3 regions of the Paenibacillus ottowii genome follow, and region 3 is predicted to be linked to each of the others. Evidence: predicted binding sites of a transcription regulator. Region 3 holds the regulator's gene; each other region holds the start of a gene.

Region 1 (6,021 bases), 1.6 Mb from region 3:
GATGGCTTTGCGAAAAATCGTACAGCCGCTGAACAAGCACATACATTGCATCATCGGTGCGTTCTCCACTAAACCAGTCGACCAGCCTGCGAAATGTGCTGCCTTCATCATGGGCCTCATATTTTTCCTCAAACAGTTCTTCTAAAAGCTCTTGCCGCAGCAATTCTGTTTCATGCTCATTCATAATCCGAAAGCCGGGATCAAGAGGAATGGCCTGATAATGCCTGCGGATGACCTCCATACAAAAAGAGTGAAGCGTCGTAATCGAAGCCCGATTCAACAACGATAGCTGGCGGCGCACATGTTCACTTTCCGGTTCCTGTTCCAGCACACGTTCCAGTGCTTCGCGTATCCGTTGACGCATTTCAGCGGCTGCAGCCTTCGTAAAGGTCGCCACCAGCAACCGATCCACACTGAAGCCGAGCTGGGGGTCGACAATTTTGCGAATAATACGCTCTACCAGCACCGCTGTTTTACCAGAACCCGCTGCTGCCGCAACCAGCATGTTGTTACCAGACTCCGAAATGGCACGCCACTGATCATCGCTCCACATGCTTCCTTCCGGCTTGGGCAAGCCTTTAGCGTTTGACGTGCTTATCATTGCTTCATTCCTCCTTTCCCTTCCTGTGTATGACCGAGCAGATCCCAGACCTGATCTTTACCTGGTTTAACCCATTGATTGTAACCATTGCCTTCCAGACTGTCGTCAAATTGACAAACAGGCTTAAAAGAGCAGAAGGTACATGCCGTCTCTTGCTGGATACGATAAGGTTCAATGGCCACATCGCCCTCTGTCATCCGTGTACCAATTGTCCGAATATTGTTACGCACTGAAGCTAGCAGGCTATCCCACTGTTCAGGCGAAGCAACGGAAGCACTGCTGTAAAAACTGCCATCTGCTTTCACCGCAACAGGTAAAATAGAGGAATATCCCTTGTCCAATGCTGTATCCATTTGCCCAACTACATCCCGATCCGCGAGCAACAATCCCTTCATCTTAAAACGTTTCAAAAGCTCCTGACGAGCCTGTTCTGCGCTAAGGCCATTAGGCGATTGCAGCATCGGATTGTGGACGTGAAAATACAGAGTGCCCGCCGGATAAGCAGTCTCGCCTAACCATTCCTCCGCCGCATTCAATAGTACGTCCAGGTACGTGAGCATTTGCAGGGACAAGCCATAATACACCTCATGCAGCTTAAGATCCTTTTGGCTGGACTTGTAATCAATGACACGCAGAAGCAATCCCTTTTCTCCTTCTGCCACATCTACACGGTCAATCCGGCCGACAATTTCCATCACAACACCGTTATCTAACTGAAAGCTTAACGGAGGAAGCGGCTGACCCGGTCCGAAGTCCAACTCCAGTCCAATCGGCTCAAAGCTACCTCTCCGTGCATGTTCACCCAAAATTAACGAAGCACGGCTCACGATGTCTTTTAACTTGCGTAAAATATAGCCATACCGCTTGGAACTCATTAAAATCTCGCCTTGCAGGCGAGGAGCCAGACGCTCCACCGTACTTTCTGCCTCTTGGCGACATTCCTCGGTGGTAAGGCTTCCCCAGCTGACATTGCGTTCACGCAGATTGATCGCCATCTCACCAAGCGCTGCATGGAATAATTGTCCGATGTCCGGGGCCTTCAGACGATACATTTGACGTTCCTTCAAGCGAAGACCATGAGAGGCAAAGTGCGAGAATGGACATGCGACAAAGCGTTCCATACGAGATACGCTGGTGCGCAGCTTGCTGCCATACAGACGGCGACTCGTTTCCTTCTGCATTTCGGCATGGTTCTCGTAAAAAAGTGAGGTCAACAGCTGACGCAGCTTGTCCTTCTCACGTCCTTGCTGGCTGGCATACCAGTTATATACCTCCCACCAGGAAGGTAAAATATCACCGCCACGCCGCCAATGACGTAATTGCGCGATGAGCTGCGGCAAAGCCTCAGACGGATGGGAAGCATACTCCCATTGCGTCGTCCAAGCGTCTCCAGGCAAAGGGTATCCGGCCAGTGGGCGTTCATCCAGATCAGGAAACAGTTGCCGCACATGTCGTACTAACTCTGACGGCAGCAACGGCTTGCCTTCTTCATCAGTCACTGCATAGCTCATCCACAGGCTTTTACCGGCAGAGGTAAGAGCCGTATAAGCGAGAAAACGTTCGTCCAACAGACGTCTTGTCATATCTGGCGCCAGGTCTACACCTTGTTCGTTTAATGCCGTACGTTCCTGCTCATTCAGCACACCATCTTCATGAAACACAGCCGGCATTACACCTTCATTCATCCCTAGCACAAAGGCATGTTGAATACCAGATACACGCGTACGGTCCGTGTTTCCGACGAGCACCTGGTCCAGAGCCGGTGGAACAAGCCCCATACGGAACTCAGCCAATCCCGTTTCCAGTACACCCGCAAACAGAGAAGTATCCAGTCTCTCATCACCCATCATTTCGACGATTTGATCCAGCAATTCAAGCACCGCATCCCATACCTGACGGTGCTCCTTCGCCTGCTCGGGATTTCCTGCTTCCTCTGCCTGATGAATGAAGGCGTCCAGCTTGTGACCGATTTCTGCATCCTCCAGCAACAAATACACGGCCTCACACTTCTCAAGTGCCGTTCGCGCCTTCCCCATACGCTTCTCAAACGTATGTAGAGGCGTCACGATCACATCTCGGCACAACTCCATCAAATCCAGCGTTTCATCCCTTTGACGATTCCGTTCCTGCTCCTCCAGCTCCAGTGACAAGCTGGGTACAGCCTGCCATGGTCGGCCATCTGTCCAACGGCTGCCCTGTATCCCACAGGCCAGCACATAGTTTTCCAGACGGTCCATCTGCTCACGGCTCACTCGACCATCCAGCGGCAACAGAAGGTCTGTTTTGACCGCACGAAATACATCCTCATATCGCCAGCGTCGCTGCACGATATCCAGTGAAGCCCGAATCAATTCCACTAAGGGATGATGAAGTATGCTTCTCCGCTGATCCAAAAATACAGGAACCTCATATTGCTTGAATATCGGTTCCACCCAAGGCTCATAATCTTCTATATGACGCACAAACAGGGCCATCTCCCGATAACGCGCGCCCTCTTCGCGGGCCAGGCGGCGCATTTCACGTACGGCTCCTTCCAACTCGGCGCGGCGATTTGCCGCAGCATACAGTTTTATGCCCTCTGGTTGCGTATCTGCCCATTGCTCTCGTAGCTGCTGAAGCCGTATCCGGTGTCCCGGATTCCGCAGCCCTGTACGATGTTCAAAGTTAGCCTCCAAATACGCCAACGCTGGACGCTCCTTAAACCGAGGCATCGGATCGGGACGTAGTAACTGCGTTTGCGTTTCAATCATCAGCTCCTCTGCCATTCCTTTCAGCTTGACGTAAGTAGCCGCCGAAGGATGAAACAAATCCAGCTCATGCGGAAGCTGTCCGCTTTCGTAGCTGCGGTTACAGGTCAACGCCACTGTCAGCGAAGAGGCGTGCAGCATAAGCTGCTCCACCACCTTGTATTCATGGGGTGTAAACCGCCGATAGCCATCCATCCAAATGTCTGCTCCGCGTACAAGTGAAGACTGTGCAATCTGTTCTGTCAGCATACGAAGTGTATCTTCACCATCGATATATTTAAGCGTCAGCTCCCGTTCAAAATCTTCATAGATTAGACTGATATCCTTAAGCTTGCCTCTTAATATCGGAGCGGACTCCCCCGCAGCATGCATTCTTTCCAGTTGCTCCGGTACAGACCGAGCATCATTTCCGTACTGCTTTAGCTCCGTAAACAATGTATTCAACCGATCTACAAAACCGAGCTGGTCTCCCGAATCCTTAAACAAACTCAGTTCATCCTTGCGACGGCGGATAATTTTATATAAAAGCATCTTCTTGCCTTCTTCTGTTACAGGCACCAGTGCTGAACCACCTGTTTCCTGCATGACTAAATAGGCAAGACGATGGAATCCCATCACCTGGGCGCGCACCGACCCCTGAATACCGTTTCCAGCTTCGGTGAGCAATGCATGCTCAGAAGCAAATGACGATTGCTCCGGTACAAGTAACAGCATGGGCTTACCCAGTGGCTCTTCGCGTAACATAGACGTCATCTCATGACGGATTAACGTACTTTTACCACTACCAGAGCGGCCAATCAATAAGCGGACCGACATGATGCGGCCTCCTTTCCAACCAAAAAACATTCTATTAAATAGTATAGCATATCAGGCAAGGGAAAAAAGAACGTACGTTTGCCATGTTGTAGCAATTGATCACTTCTCAAAAAACAAACAGTCCCGCAGGTTGGCTTGATGCAAGCCTTCTCTACAGGACTGATTTTTACTAAAAATAAGTTTGTTTCACCTATTTATCTTTATCGATTATAAATCGCTTAACTTTGACAGGATGGGATGCCTACAGCCGTGTCCGACTACGCACCTCAAAGATGGCAAATTTCAAATAATGGCCTTCCTCCACACCCAATATTTGGGGATGATCCTTACCTGCCGCTCTCCAATCTACCAGTCGGAGGATTTTGCCAGCATCTGCTGCCGCTTCCTTAATCGTGTCCAAAAACAGCTCCGGCCGCATATGGAACGAACAGCTCGCGGTCACCAAATAGCCACCCTCGTTGACGAGCTTCATTCCGTGAAGGTTGATATCTTTATATCCACGTATAGCTCCTTTAACAGCATTCTTCGTTTTGGCAAAAGCTGGCGGATCGAGAATAACCACGTCAAAGGTGCGTCCGCCCCCCGCAGTTAGCGGCTTGGATGTATCTCCTTTGCCCCCTGCTCGCGCAGTGCGTTCCTCTACACCTTTCACCTGATTGCGTAAATATTGAAAAGCATCGTCGACGACAAACTCGACGCGGTCTTCAAAACCGTTCAGCTTGACATTATCTCGAGCACTTTCAATCGCATGTTCCGAAATATCCAGACAAGTTACTTTTTTCGCACCATGTTTACACGCATTGAGCGTAAAGCTACCTGTATGGGAAAAGCATTCCAATACGGTTGCTCCGTCCCAGAATGGGAATTCAACCACCTTACCACTTTTATTCACAGGCTTCAGGACCGTTGTGCCGTCATCTCCTGGGTTTGCAGCTACTTCCTGTAACGTTATTCCACTACGCGCTCCCCAGCCTCTCATCAACGGCGCAATGGCCGCACGGTTTTCACGCTGGTCAAAGAAATAGCCTGTCTTCTGCCCCTCTACGATATCGACCTTGATTTGCAAGCCGTTTTCCGTCACCACTACATGTCGCGGACAATCACCGTACAAAGGCCCCTTCGTCTGTTCCAATCCTTCCAGCTCGCGGATGGGTACATCACTACGCTCATAGATACCAACTGGTCCCATGACTTCAACAAGTGCATCTCTGATTTCTTCCCTGCGCCGATCCATGCCAAGCGTTAACAGCTGAACGACCAACACATCACCAAAACGGTCTACAATCAGCCCAGGCAAAAAATCAGCCTCACCGTACACCAAACGATAAGCATTTCCCCCGGTTACAAAGCGTTCGCGATGCTCCAAACAATTGCGGAAACGTTGGGCGAAAAAGCTTTTGTCCATCGCTTCCAGCGGCTCATAGGACATCACACGCACTGTTATTTGTGAGGCAGGATTATAGTAACCTGTCGCCAAATAACGCCCTTGATGGTTCAGGACGCTGACCAAATCACCTGCTTCCGGCTCCCCCTCAACCTTGGCTATTTCATTTTTAAACACCCAAGGGTGTGCTTGCTCCAGCCTTTTTTTGCGGCTGCGTTCTAATATTACTGAAGGCAAAATCCTTCACTCCTATTCTTGAATTACAAAATTATCGTTTCGTAAAAAAGAGCACCGCCATGCTTGTCATGGCTGTCCTCGGTAAATCATAGGCTGTTACATAAGTATTCTCACCTAGAAAAGGGGGACTATGCCCGTGTTCATACATGTTATACTCCCACTATGCGGTGGGCTGCTTATTTTTTTAGGCGGGATGAAGCTGATGGAAGCTGCCCTTCAGCATTTGGCCGGCCCCT
Region 2 (6,021 bases), 1.7 Mb from region 3:
TTGGAAATACGCTCCAGCTCAGTTACCTGGCTCTTGTAAATCAAATCAATTTGCTGCTGGGTTTCATCGATTCGTTTCTCTTTGTTGGCCACTTGTTCTTCTTTACGTTCCAGCGATTCCAATTTTTTATCCAGCGATTCTTCTTTTTGCAGCAATCTTCGTTCCTGTCGTTGAATTTCATTACGACGTTCACGAGTTTCTTTTTCAGCTTCGGCACGGATGCGGTGGATTTCATCTTTCGCTTCCAGTACCGTTTCCTTCTTCAGCGCTTCTGCCTCTTTTTTCGCGTTCTCCACGATTTGCGCGGCAGCTTCTTCCGCACTGGAGATCTTAGCTTCTGCAATAGATTTGCGAATAAAATAACCAATCCCGAACCCAAAGAATAACGCGGCTACAGCAACGAGAACGAACCAGATCGCAGTCATCATACTGTTCACCTCCCCGTTGGTTCCTCCAAGGCATTCCTTGGGACTTTTTGCAATTGTCACATTTACTTTGATCGTCAAACTAAGATAACGACACAAGGTCGCTTCATTTCATATGCACATGCTTTCACACGTACAATTCCGCCTGGCATAGCGGCATCACTTGTTATTTGGCGATGAGAACTTTACCGTGGACTCCGCTTTTTTGGAAGGAAAAAGGGCACTCCACAAATATCGTTTCATATATATTTTATTATTTGACAAATGGCATTGTCAAGGGAATGCAAACATTAGTAGACTCCGTGCAACTGTTCATATAATAACTGGCTCATCTAACCAAAGCTTCAGCTACCGTTTTGCAACTATTCCTCCCAATGCATTAACTCCCCGTCATCGTAAGCTTCGTCTTGCTCGTCCACAGAGAGATGATTGATTACGCGGCGTGTTATATCTCCCGAATATCCGCGTCTCATGAGAAACGGGAATGTCTTCCTTTTTTTATCCATTATATCACCACGTACCTGGTTCCATTTCTTACGTCCGACCGTCAAGGCACTCTCCCACTCCTCATTGTCGGTGATTTCACCTAACGCTTCCCCGATAGAGGCTTTAGAGATGCCTTTCTGACGAAGTTCCTGCCTGATCCACATCTTACCCTTACGTTGGCTCATTATCCGCTGTCTTGCCCACTGACGGGCGTATAAATCATCATCAACAAGCTTCTCCCTTTGCAGGCGGACCAGTATTTCATCAATAACAGTCTGAGCCACTTCCTTTTGTGCTAAACGCTGGGCAATTTCCTGACGTGTACGAGGCTTTTGTCCCAAATAGCGCAACGCATGTACATAAGCCTGTTGTTTTTCATCTGCCAGAACGATATCTTCTAGTTCTTTTTTGGCGAATGACGTCCCCTTGAACATGTTGTACTTGATCATTACGTCTTCCAGCACAGACAGTGAGTATGGACCAAAATGGATGACGTATCTTCCACGCTTGCACCCCTGTCCCTGCTCCACTCTAGTAATCATCAATTCCTCATGATCCGGAAAAAGAGAAATCCCTTGCTCTTTGTTTTCTTCGGAAGTGTATACATCCTTATCGTTCAACTGCAATATGTTTTCCCTCACTTTGAAATTCACGAAAGCAGCCTGCAATCACCTGCTACGCAAAAGTTAAATTTTGCTGGCAAAACAAGACTTTATTTGATGCAAAAATACCCTGCACAACTGTGCAGGGCATCAGAATCATGCTATTCAAACGGACTGTACCATAATCCCTAGGCTACAGTTCACATGACAGATTAGAAATGAAGTCTCAGGCAAGCTTATTCAAGCTCCAGCAATTCCTGTTCTTCCTTGGCTTCCTGCGCCAACTCTTCCTCTGTCGGTGGAGCAATGGTTGTAATCAAATTACTAGCTACGCGGATTTTTTGCTCGATCGTACTAGCAATGTTCGGATTTTCCTTCAAAAATTGCTTTGCATTCTCACGTCCCTGACCCAGGCGCTCGCCTTCGTAGGAATACCAAGCTCCACTCTTGTCAACAATGTCATGCTCCGTACCGATATCGATCAAGCTTCCTTCTTTGGAAATGCCCTCACCGTACATAATATCCACCTCAGCTTGACGGAAAGGTGGCGCAACTTTGTTCTTCACAACTTTAATACGTGTACGGTTACCCACGATGTCGTTGCCCATTTTCAGGCTCTCGATACGACGAACATCCAGACGCACCGTAGAGTAAAACTTCAAGGCACGTCCACCCGGTGTTGTCTCAGGGTTACCAAACATAACACCTACTTTTTCACGGAGCTGATTGATAAAGATAGCAATAGTTTTCGATTTATTAATAGCTCCAGACAGCTTACGTAATGCCTGTGACATCAAGCGCGCTTGAAGACCGACATGGGAATCTCCCATTTCGCCTTCAATCTCTGCCTTCGGCACAAGTGCCGCTACAGAGTCAACAACGATAATGTCCACTGCCCCACTACGCACAAGAGCTTCGGCAATCTCCAGCGCCTGCTCACCTGTATCTGGTTGCGATAGTAACAACTCATCAATATTGACGCCCAGCTTGCTCGCATACGACGGATCAAGCGCATGCTCGGCATCGATAAAGGCGGCTTGTCCGCCTGTTTTTTGCACCTCTGCGATAGCATGAAGAGCTACTGTCGTTTTACCGGAAGATTCCGGTCCATATACTTCAATAATCCGGCCTCTTGGAAAGCCGCCCGTTCCTAACGCAATATCCAAAGCAATCGAACCACTGGGGATTGTTTCCACTTGCATGTGAGTAGACTCACCCAACTTCATAATGGAACCTTTACCAAATTGCTTTTCTATTTGACGGAGCGCCATATCCAGCGCAGCACGACGATCTGACAATAAACTCACATCCTTCATTGTTTGTACTTTAATAATACCTTGTTTTGACACGCTTGCCAAGCATTTTTTCGAACATACATTCGTTTTTTTTATTTCCTGTAACTCTCTTCTATAATTGCACCTGTCTCTTAAAACGAAAAAAGAACCGCTGGCAAAAGGCTTTGCAACGGTTCTTCCGATAAGAAGATTATATCATGAATATCTCTCTAAAACAACTCATCGATAATTAAGAGAGTTTCTCGTTCTCTATCAATCGGCGCCACAATCTATACAGGATCGCTTTGACGGATCGCAAACGGATGGTCTCACGGTTACCGCTCAAATTCAGCTCATATACCTCTGTTTCCTTGTCGCGCTCAGCAATACCAATATACACGAGGCCGACTGGCTTCCGCTCGGAATATCCAGGTCCAGCTACACCAGTAACTGAAAGTCCAAAATCGCTGTCCATGATCATTCTTGCCTGCTCTGCAAGCACAAGGGCAACTTCCTTGCTCACTGCGCCTGGCGCATGATCCCCTTCCAAATAATCATAAGGCACATTAAGCAACTTCATCTTTATTTCATTGGAATAACACACGATTCCGCCTTTAAACATAACAGCACTGCCAGGTATAGAGGTGATGTGTTCCATCAGCATACCGCCTGTACAGCTTTCCGCCGCACTCACAGTGAGTCCGCGTTTGGCCATTAAATCCACAATAACCTTCTCTAGGGTAACATCCTCACTTGCATACATATATTCGGAAAGACGCTGCTGAATTTGTACTTCTGTGGCCGTAAGCTTAATTAAAGCTTCACTTTCACTGGCCGCCTTGGTGGATATACGGATTGTGACTTCCCCTTCCTTGGCATAAGGAGCAATCGTGGGGTCCGTCTGGGATTGAATCAGATCTAGCAAGCGCGTTTCAAGAGCTGACTCACCGATCCCAGCGAATTTTAGCATTTTCGAATAAATCGGCATCTCCTCACCGCTCAATGCCTGCTGAAGCAACCATGGTTTAGCATGATTTGCAAACATAGGTTTAAGTTCCTTAGGCGGTCCGGGCAAAACTACATAAAATTTACCGTCCTGTGCAATAGCATCCCCAATTGCCAAACCTGTCTCATTTTCAAGCGGAGTGGCTCCTTCAATAGAAAGCGCCTGCCGACGGTTATTCTCAGTCATTTCTACCCCGCGGTTACGGAAAAACTGATCCAACTTGTCCATGGCAAGACGATCTATTTGCAATTTTCGGCCTAGTACAGCCGCTATCGCATCTTTTGTCAAATCGTCCTGAGTTGGTCCCAACCCACCAGAAAACAAAATAATATCCGCACGCTTTTGAGCAAGTCGTACCGCTTCCTGAAGTCGATCCATGTTATCGCCAACTACAGTCTGAAAATATACATCAATTCCGATGGCAGCCAGCTCTTGTGATAAATATTGGGCATTTGTATTTACTATTTGTCCAAGTAATAACTCTGTTCCTACTGCAATGATTTCAGCTTTCATCAATTCGTCCTCCTATGATGTGGGAATGATACAAAGAAACAGCAATAAGTTAAGCCCCTATTGCTGTTTCCATAAGATTTATCCTGTTAAACTTTAGAGGAGCTCAGCAAATGGATATTCTTTACAAAGTAATCAATACCCGAATAAATGGTGATTAACACGGCTGCCCATATCGCTATTAAATCAAACGGAATACCCAGAAAAACAAACGGGAAATTATTAATGAGCAGTGCTACAATAGCAACAATCTGGATGATCGTCTTTAATTTCCCCCAATTGCTTGCAGCAACCACAGAGCCATCCAATAAGGCGATCTGTCTTAGGCCCGTAACTGCAAACTCACGACTGACAATCACAACGACAACCCAGGAATCAACTTTTCCCATTTCTACCAAAGAAACCAAAATAGCAGTTACCAACAGCTTATCAGCAAGGGGGTCCAATAGCTTGCCCAAATTGGTGACCATATTATTTTTACGAGCCAAATATCCGTCAAGGCCATCTGTGCTGGCCGCTACAAGGAAAATGATAGCCGCAATCAGCTGATTATACGGCAGCTTGAAAGCGCCGATCTCAATCGGCGGCGGATAAAAATCAAAGTCCACCAGCAAAGCCAGCATCATCACCGGGATAAGGCAAATCCGCGTTATTGTAATTCTGTTGGGTAAATTCACAACACACTCTCCCCTGATTATCGTACTTGATTCAAATGGCAGCTTTCGGATTGAATTCAATCCTATGTAAATCGCTTTCGACGAGCGTTATACACCTAAAGTGTCTGCATTTTCGTTACAAGTATAATATGGTGCAAAACGCATGTCAAAATAACCTGCTGCACATCAAGCAACGTTTATTTCTACAAAATCTATGAGAGAAAAACAGCTTTATTTCATGTTTGTAAATTGAAGCTCCAACGGCAGATCAGCTTTCCGCAGTAATTGAATAATGGCCTGTAAATCATCCCTGTTTTTTCCAGTCACTCGAATTTGATCACCTTGAATCTGACTTTTTACTTTTAGCTTGGAATCCCGAATAAGGATATTAATTTTTTTGGCGTTATCCTGATCAATCCCCTGCTTAAGCGAAAGACGCTGACGCACTGAACCTAAAGAAGCTGGTTCCAATTTTCCAAATTCCACATTTTTAAGGGATAGACCTCGTTTGACCATCTTTGATTGCAAAATATCAATCACCGCATTCAGCTTGTATTCATCTTCCGATGCAATAGTCAGGGCATCTTTCTCAAGCTTGAGGCTGCTTTTGCTCCCCTTGAAATCAAATCGCGTTTCAATTTCACGCTCCGTCTGATGAACCGCATTTGTTAACTCCTGCATATCCATTTTGGAGACGATATCAAATGAATTTTCTGAAGCCATCGTTTCACTTTCCTTTCCGCAACAAAGTTCAATATCTAATTATAGGCTAGTCATTTACAAAAATCCAATAATCCGTTCACTAAAAAGGCGTCCTTGCCAGTTCCCCGACAAAAACGCCTTTCATACAATTGCAGTTTAACATTTCTAATAGTGACTTCGCGTTGGATTTCTAAACATATCTAAAATTCCAAGCACAATGTGAGCAAGACCAAAGCCCAATATGCCATAGCCCCAAGCATTCGGTGTTAGATAATAGCCCAGTAAACTGACAATTATCCCGAGCCCGGTCACAATCCAGCTGACGGTCATAACGTATACACCTCACTTTGCGGAAAATGA
Region 3 (6,021 bases):
CGTTCTGCAGGCACGGTTTTAGCGTATGAGTTAACAGCCACGGCGATAAATAATTTATGGCCATCATTTCGGGTAATCCCTCGGGGGTGATGCGTTGCTCAAAAGCATGGATTCCCGCATTGTTTAACACCACATCAATTTTAGGGTATGCGGCGGTTATTTCACTCCCAATCCGTTGAACATCCTTCAGTACTGATAAATCTCCATAAAAAAAGTCAACTTTTGCTGACGCGTTAACCAGCTCAATCTTTTTTCTTGTAGCTTCAGCACGTACCTTACTCCTGGCAGTCAAAACAAGATCAAAGCAGCCGCGTCTTCCTAATTCAATTGCGACTAGCTGTCCAAGCCCACTTGTGGCGCCTGTTATGACAACAACAGCACTTTTAGACATCGTCATTTCTCCTTCATGTGTTACAATTTATTGGAGCAGTCAATCCGGTGAGTTAGCATATTTGATTGATATATGTCCACTATAATAATTTAGTTGATATATGTCAATCAAATATGTGTTGTGATTTTTTGATCGAGAGAAAGGTGATTGAGGATGAAATATAATAAAGTCAAAGATGCACCGAGGGCGAAATTGGAGATTGAGTTAGGAGAACAGCTTAACGCACTCATCAGTGCTTCACATGCCCTGAATGTCAGAGCTGCTGCGAAATTTGATTCCTCCTTACAACCTGCCGCCTTCCATATTGTTCGTTGGCTGTATTCTTATGGCCCAACGAACGCTGCGACTTTAGCGGAATCAACTGCGATGGATCGAAGTTCAGTGAGTCGTCTTGTCAAACAGCTCCAGTCTTTGGGATATTTGAACAGAGAGACATCCCAAAGTGATGGACGGGGAGTTGTGTTGTCTCTTACCGAGCATGGACAGCAAAAATTAATTGATGCACTTAAGGAAAAAGAGTCAGTTTTCTATGAACGAATTTTGAACTGGAAAGATGAGGATCTCCATGAATTCATCCAAATGCTTAGGCAATTTAACGGATTCGACCACCGGAGCGGAATATAATTTTAGGAAATGACCGCCATGTAAACATTCACAAACGATATCGTCACTTTCCAAAAGAAAATACAAGGAAAAGAGTGAAATTTTCGATTAGTGGTTTAGAAAACCTATTTAACGCGAAACAGGGACCTCTTACGGTTCCAGCAACTTTGAAAATCTTTCTCTGATAAAGCAAAAAATTGATTCTGATTCACCAGTATATGGATGGATTCAATTAGAATCCAAAGAGTGGGTTAAAGCAGGATCAGCTATAATTAAATATTAGAAAGTTCTTAATGTGAGTATAAGTAAACATCGCCAAGCCAACGGTTAGGACCTACAAATGAAGCAGTAACATAATCTCTATTCGTACCATACAGAGTAATCGAGATATTGAAGTCAGTTCCAGCATCTTTAAGATTGGCTGTATTTACAGTAACATATATTCAACATTAGATAAATAAGTTTGAGAAAGCTATAACTGGCAGGACGGGTACTCTGATGTATCATTTAACACAAAACAAGCAGGAAGAATTCTTCCTGCTTTCCTGCTTGCAGCTTGTAAAGGATTATTAGCGTCTACGTTGTCCATCATTCACGCTAAACAGATTAACAGCCAGTGCGTTACCTCTTGCACGCGCAGTGGCTCTCTGATTGGAACGGATGTTTAATCTTCTTCTTCTCAATTCACGATTGCAGTGTCTTCTGCTCATATTATCACCTCCCTTCAAAGAATGAAGGTGTGGTTGAATCTTAGTGATGTCTATGCTTACGTTTGGAAATTTTGATATTCAATGCATTGGTTGCGAGGGCATTTCCGCTTCCAGTTCTCGCAGCTGCCGCTTGAAAAACTTTAACGACCAGATATCTATTTTTTCCGATGCGATGCTTATACGTTTTAACTCTATTTCTGATCATCTGCATGTCTCCTTTGCTTTAGGTCTGCTTTATATATATGTCAATTGTGCTAGTAATGTATCAGCATAAATCTACTAAAGACGAAAAGAAGCTAGTACCTATGTATCTAAATGTTTAACAAAAAAGCTCACGCTTGCCTATGTTCGCCTTCCCACCTTTACGTTATTGGAAGGTTACAGTGGGTTCACATGAGTCAAATTTCCATATGGTTAGCTTATAAAAGGAACAGAAAAGAGCAGACGGAACTATCTCGAATAATGGGGCGGATATTATAGTGGAACAATGTAGGTTACCGAAAAGGGAAGATTAACTGTTAGACGCATACATAATAAAGATAGTAACAATATAAAACCGGCTCACCTAGGTGGCCGGTTTTATATTAGTAGTAGTATAACGGGGAAGAAAGCACGATAAATCAGTGGAAGTCCCGGAAGAGTCCAATAACCTTGCCCAATATGCTGACGTGTGTCAGGCGAAGTGGTTCAAAGGCTGGATTTTCAGGTTGAAGCCGGATATGATCTTTTTCCTTGTAAAAGGTTTTAACTGTAGCTTCGTCTTCATCTGTCATAGCCACAACAATGTCTCCGTTATCAGCGGTCTGCTGCTGACGTACGATTACATAGTCTCCGTTAGCAATACCAGCTTCAATCATGCTTTCGCCTACAACAGATAACATGAATATTTTATCCTCACCAACAAAGTGTTGGGGAAGAGGAAAGTAATCTTCAATATTTTCTGTCGCCGTAATAGGAAGACCAGCGGTTACTTTGCCGACGACGGGAACACGACTAATGGAGTAATTAATCAAGTTGCTGTTATCCGACTCGTCTTGACCGAGTAATTCAATAGCCCGTGGCTTCGTAGGATCGCGACGAATGAGTCCTTTTTTCTCCAGACGATCCAAATGACCGTGAACCGTAGAACTGGAGGCCAATCCGACTGCCTCGCCTATTTCGCGTACAGAAGGGGGGTATCCCTTTAGACGCACTTCATTGCGGATAAATTCAAGAATGGCCTGCTGGCGGCTCGAAATCTTAGACATACCGTATCAACCCCATTTAGTAACGTTTGGGAAAATTATAGCATAGAACCTCCGTTCGTACAAACATAAGTTCTAAATAATCTCTAAAAATATTTACGAACTTTTGTTCTCTTTTCTATTGAACAAAACAAATGTTCGTGTTATATTGTGAAAAAACATAAGAACAAACGTTTGGAGGACGCAGCCAATTATGAAATATAGCACTTATCAAAGTATTTTCCCGATGAATTTAGAAGATTTACAAGAGACCCGAAAAGAGGGGAAGTTGCGTCTGTTACAAATGAATACCAATACTCTTTTACTTAAGCTTCTTGTTCTTGTCATTGTCGTTTGGGTTGCAGGGGCAGGTGTACTTACGGTTTTCGCAGCTCCTTCCGTTTCTAAGGAAGAAGTGATTAAGCTAACCGTACAACCTGGAGATACATTATGGGAGATTGCAGCGAATCACAAGCCAGAACGAATGGATACACGGGTATATATTGAAGGAATCGTGCGTATTAACGGTTTGGAAGATGGAGGAGTACAGGCAGGTCAGGTACTTAAGCTTCCACACTTCTGATCTACAGACTATAGAGCTTGTCAGGGAGCGCAATGTGGGAGCCTTGACAAGCTCTTTTCTACATGTCAAAGTGTATTATATCTTTGCTTTTATGGAGGGGACACAATTTGGATATAGACAGCTTGGTACAGCGCATTAATGAATTAGCGCGCAAAGCAAAAGCCGAAGGATTGACGGAAGATGAAACCACAGAGCGCGCCAATCTTCGGGAAATTTATTTAGGCAACATTCGCCGTAATTTTCGGCAGCAGCTTGAAACCATTGAATTTGTGGACGATGATACGTCGAAGGGAAATGGCGGGCTGAAGCATTAAGGTCGCTAAAGCCTGCATCATTTGCCTTTTGTTTTAGGTATCTTTCCTGGTATCTATATAGATCAGCTCTAAGGCAATTGTTTTAATGTAATATTTATTGGGAAGGGAATTGAGAGATGGCCCGATCATTTGAAAGAAAAGTACGTAAAAACACAGCACATTTAAATAAAACACGCAAGAAACAAGGCATTCAAACCATTAATGGCGCAGGTTCAGCAATGGACATTTTCCGTGGCCGTAATATTACTGTTCCAATCATGCTGGCTGGTCTTGCCGTATTGTACATGCTTATGAGTTACTTTTTGACTAAAACCGGCATGCGGGGAATGGATTGGCTTGTATTTGGCTTGTATTTAATGCTGGCTGTGATCTTCTTCATTCGTCGTCCTTATTTAAAGGTAGGAAAAGATACCCTTTATATGTTAAAAGGTGGTAGAGAACGCCCGATGACAGCAGGGGATATGAAAGCAATCAAAATTGAAAAGGGCTACGTTACCGTTGAAAGAAAAGGCAAGGGCGGTAATTTTATCTTCACAAAATCACTGGGACGCTATGACACGGATGCCATTGCAGAGCGCCTTGAAAAGTTTGCACTATCCAATCAGATACAGGTAGAAAAGAAATAACGGATTTAGCCTGTAGCTCTGTAAGTAAGGCCGTATGATGTTATTTTTTTTCATATAACATGGTGCGGCCACTTGCTTAATATGGGCACACATAATGATCTGATACGTGACCAAACAGACAGACTTTACATATACAGGGGAAAGAGAGTGGATAATTCATATGACGATTCAGGCGATAATGTTTGATCTTGATGACACCCTTCTGTGGGATGAACGTAGTGTAGAAGAAGCATTTGATGCAGCATGCCAAACAGGCTACCGAGAAACAGGTACTGATCCCAAAACTCTGGAAGAAGCTGTTCGCAAGGAAGCGCGCGCTTTGTATGAGTCCTATGAAACCTTTAGTTTTACTCAAATGATTGGCATTAATCCGTTTGAAGGGCTGTGGGCGAATTTTACAGCAGGTGAGCAACCTGAATTCCGTCAATTGGAACAGTTGGCCCCTGTATATCGAAAGGAATCATGGCGCAGAGGGCTTCAGCAGTTGGGGATAGATAATGAGGAGCTGGCGGAAAAGCTAGCTACCCAATTTGCTTCGGAAAGACGTGCACGTCCACATGTATATGAAGAAACGTTTGAGATACTGGAACAATTGAAGGGGGAATACAAGCTGTTATTGCTGACAAATGGTTCCCCTGATCTACAACAGGAGAAACTAGATGGGGTTCCTCAATTGGCTCCGTTCTTTGATCATATTGTCATTTCAGGTTCATTTGGTCGGGGCAAGCCTGATCCTTCGATATTTGAGCATGCTTTGGGACTTTTAGGTATTGAACCTGAACATGCTCTAATGGTAGGAGATAAGCTGACGACTGATATTCAAGGAGCTTTGGCAGCTGGTGTCCATTCGGTGTGGGTGAATCGGAACGCTAAAACCAATACTACAGAGATTAAGCCGAAGTTCCAAATCAAGCATTTGTCTGAACTGCACGGAATTATTCAATCGCTAAAGTGAGAAATCCACAGTCTTCAAAAAGGTATCAAGAAACTCCCTTCGCTCGATATGATACAGAGCAGAGGGAGTTTTCTTATGCGCACCATAAATTATGATTAAGCTTTAATGAATGTTGGATCTTCGAACGGTTCGGCAATCCAGCCATTTTCTTCGATGAACAAGCGGACTGCGACGATCTTTTGATTTTCCATTAAAGTGAAGAAGTGCGGAGTATTTTCAGGTACGGAAATGACGTCACCTGGTGAAAGCTCTACATTAAAATAGCCGATCTCTTCAGAGCCTTTAATGATGAAAATTCCTTTACCAGCAACGATGGCACGGATTTCATCCTCGGTATGGGTGTGAATTTGCTCGAACTTGGCCAACAGCTCGTCCAGATTCGGCGTTGCTTCAGATAAGGTGATAACGTCCCATATTTTATATCCGCGACGTGCAGCTAAATCCTTGATTTCGGATTCAAATGTGTTAAGAACAGCGGCTTTTTGATCATCTGTCAGTGTAAAGTTTTCTTGCAGTTCCCCTGACAGCTTGGAAGCATCCCAGTGTTCATACAATACCTGGTGACTCTCCAAAAATTCACGTACTTGTTCTTCACTGCTAATTCGCTCATTCGTGT

Evidence for each region. The regulator LexA, encoded in region 3, represses DNA repair genes until DNA is damaged. The targets are predictions, from matches to a motif close to CGAACATATGTTCG.
Region 1: the regulator LexA is predicted to act here: its motif matches at 4,232-4,245, upstream of addB (helicase-exonuclease AddAB subunit AddB).
Region 2: the regulator LexA is predicted to act here: its motif matches at 2,881-2,894, upstream of recA (recombinase RecA).

Annotation. Positions count from the first base shown of each region.
Region 1 covers NZ_CP191577.1:1,436,082-1,442,102, forward strand. The annotation lists gene addA (helicase-exonuclease AddAB subunit AddA) at 1-601, opposite strand, end outside; gene addB (helicase-exonuclease AddAB subunit AddB) at 598-4,164, opposite strand; gene ACQQ6X_RS06745 (class I SAM-dependent rRNA methyltransferase) at 4,406-5,785, opposite strand; gene ACQQ6X_RS06750 (Na/Pi cotransporter family protein) at 5,922-6,021, shown strand, end outside.
Region 2 covers NZ_CP191577.1:3,631,403-3,637,423, forward strand. The annotation lists gene rny (ribonuclease Y) at 1-428, opposite strand, end outside; gene ACQQ6X_RS16835 (regulatory protein RecX) at 788-1,537, opposite strand; gene recA (recombinase RecA) at 1,750-2,811, opposite strand; gene ACQQ6X_RS16845 (competence/damage-inducible protein A) at 3,038-4,306, opposite strand; gene pgsA (CDP-diacylglycerol--glycerol-3-phosphate 3-phosphatidyltransferase) at 4,393-4,980, opposite strand; gene ACQQ6X_RS16855 (YajQ family cyclic di-GMP-binding protein) at 5,191-5,682, opposite strand; gene ACQQ6X_RS16860 (hypothetical protein) at 5,827-5,991, opposite strand.
Region 3 covers NZ_CP191577.1:5,339,478-5,345,498, reverse strand. The annotation lists gene ACQQ6X_RS24640 (SDR family NAD(P)-dependent oxidoreductase) at 1-391, opposite strand, end outside; gene ACQQ6X_RS24635 (MarR family winged helix-turn-helix transcriptional regulator) at 545-1,015, shown strand; gene ACQQ6X_RS24630 (hypothetical protein) at 1,564-1,704, opposite strand; gene ACQQ6X_RS24625 (hypothetical protein) at 1,745-1,909, opposite strand; gene lexA (transcriptional repressor LexA) at 2,325-2,951, opposite strand; gene ACQQ6X_RS24615 (LysM peptidoglycan-binding domain-containing protein) at 3,142-3,510, shown strand; gene ACQQ6X_RS24610 (DUF896 domain-containing protein) at 3,618-3,824, shown strand; gene ACQQ6X_RS24605 (hypothetical protein) at 3,941-4,450, shown strand; gene ACQQ6X_RS24600 (HAD family hydrolase) at 4,611-5,405, shown strand; gene ACQQ6X_RS24595 (1,2-dihydroxy-3-keto-5-methylthiopentene dioxygenase) at 5,501-6,021, opposite strand, start outside.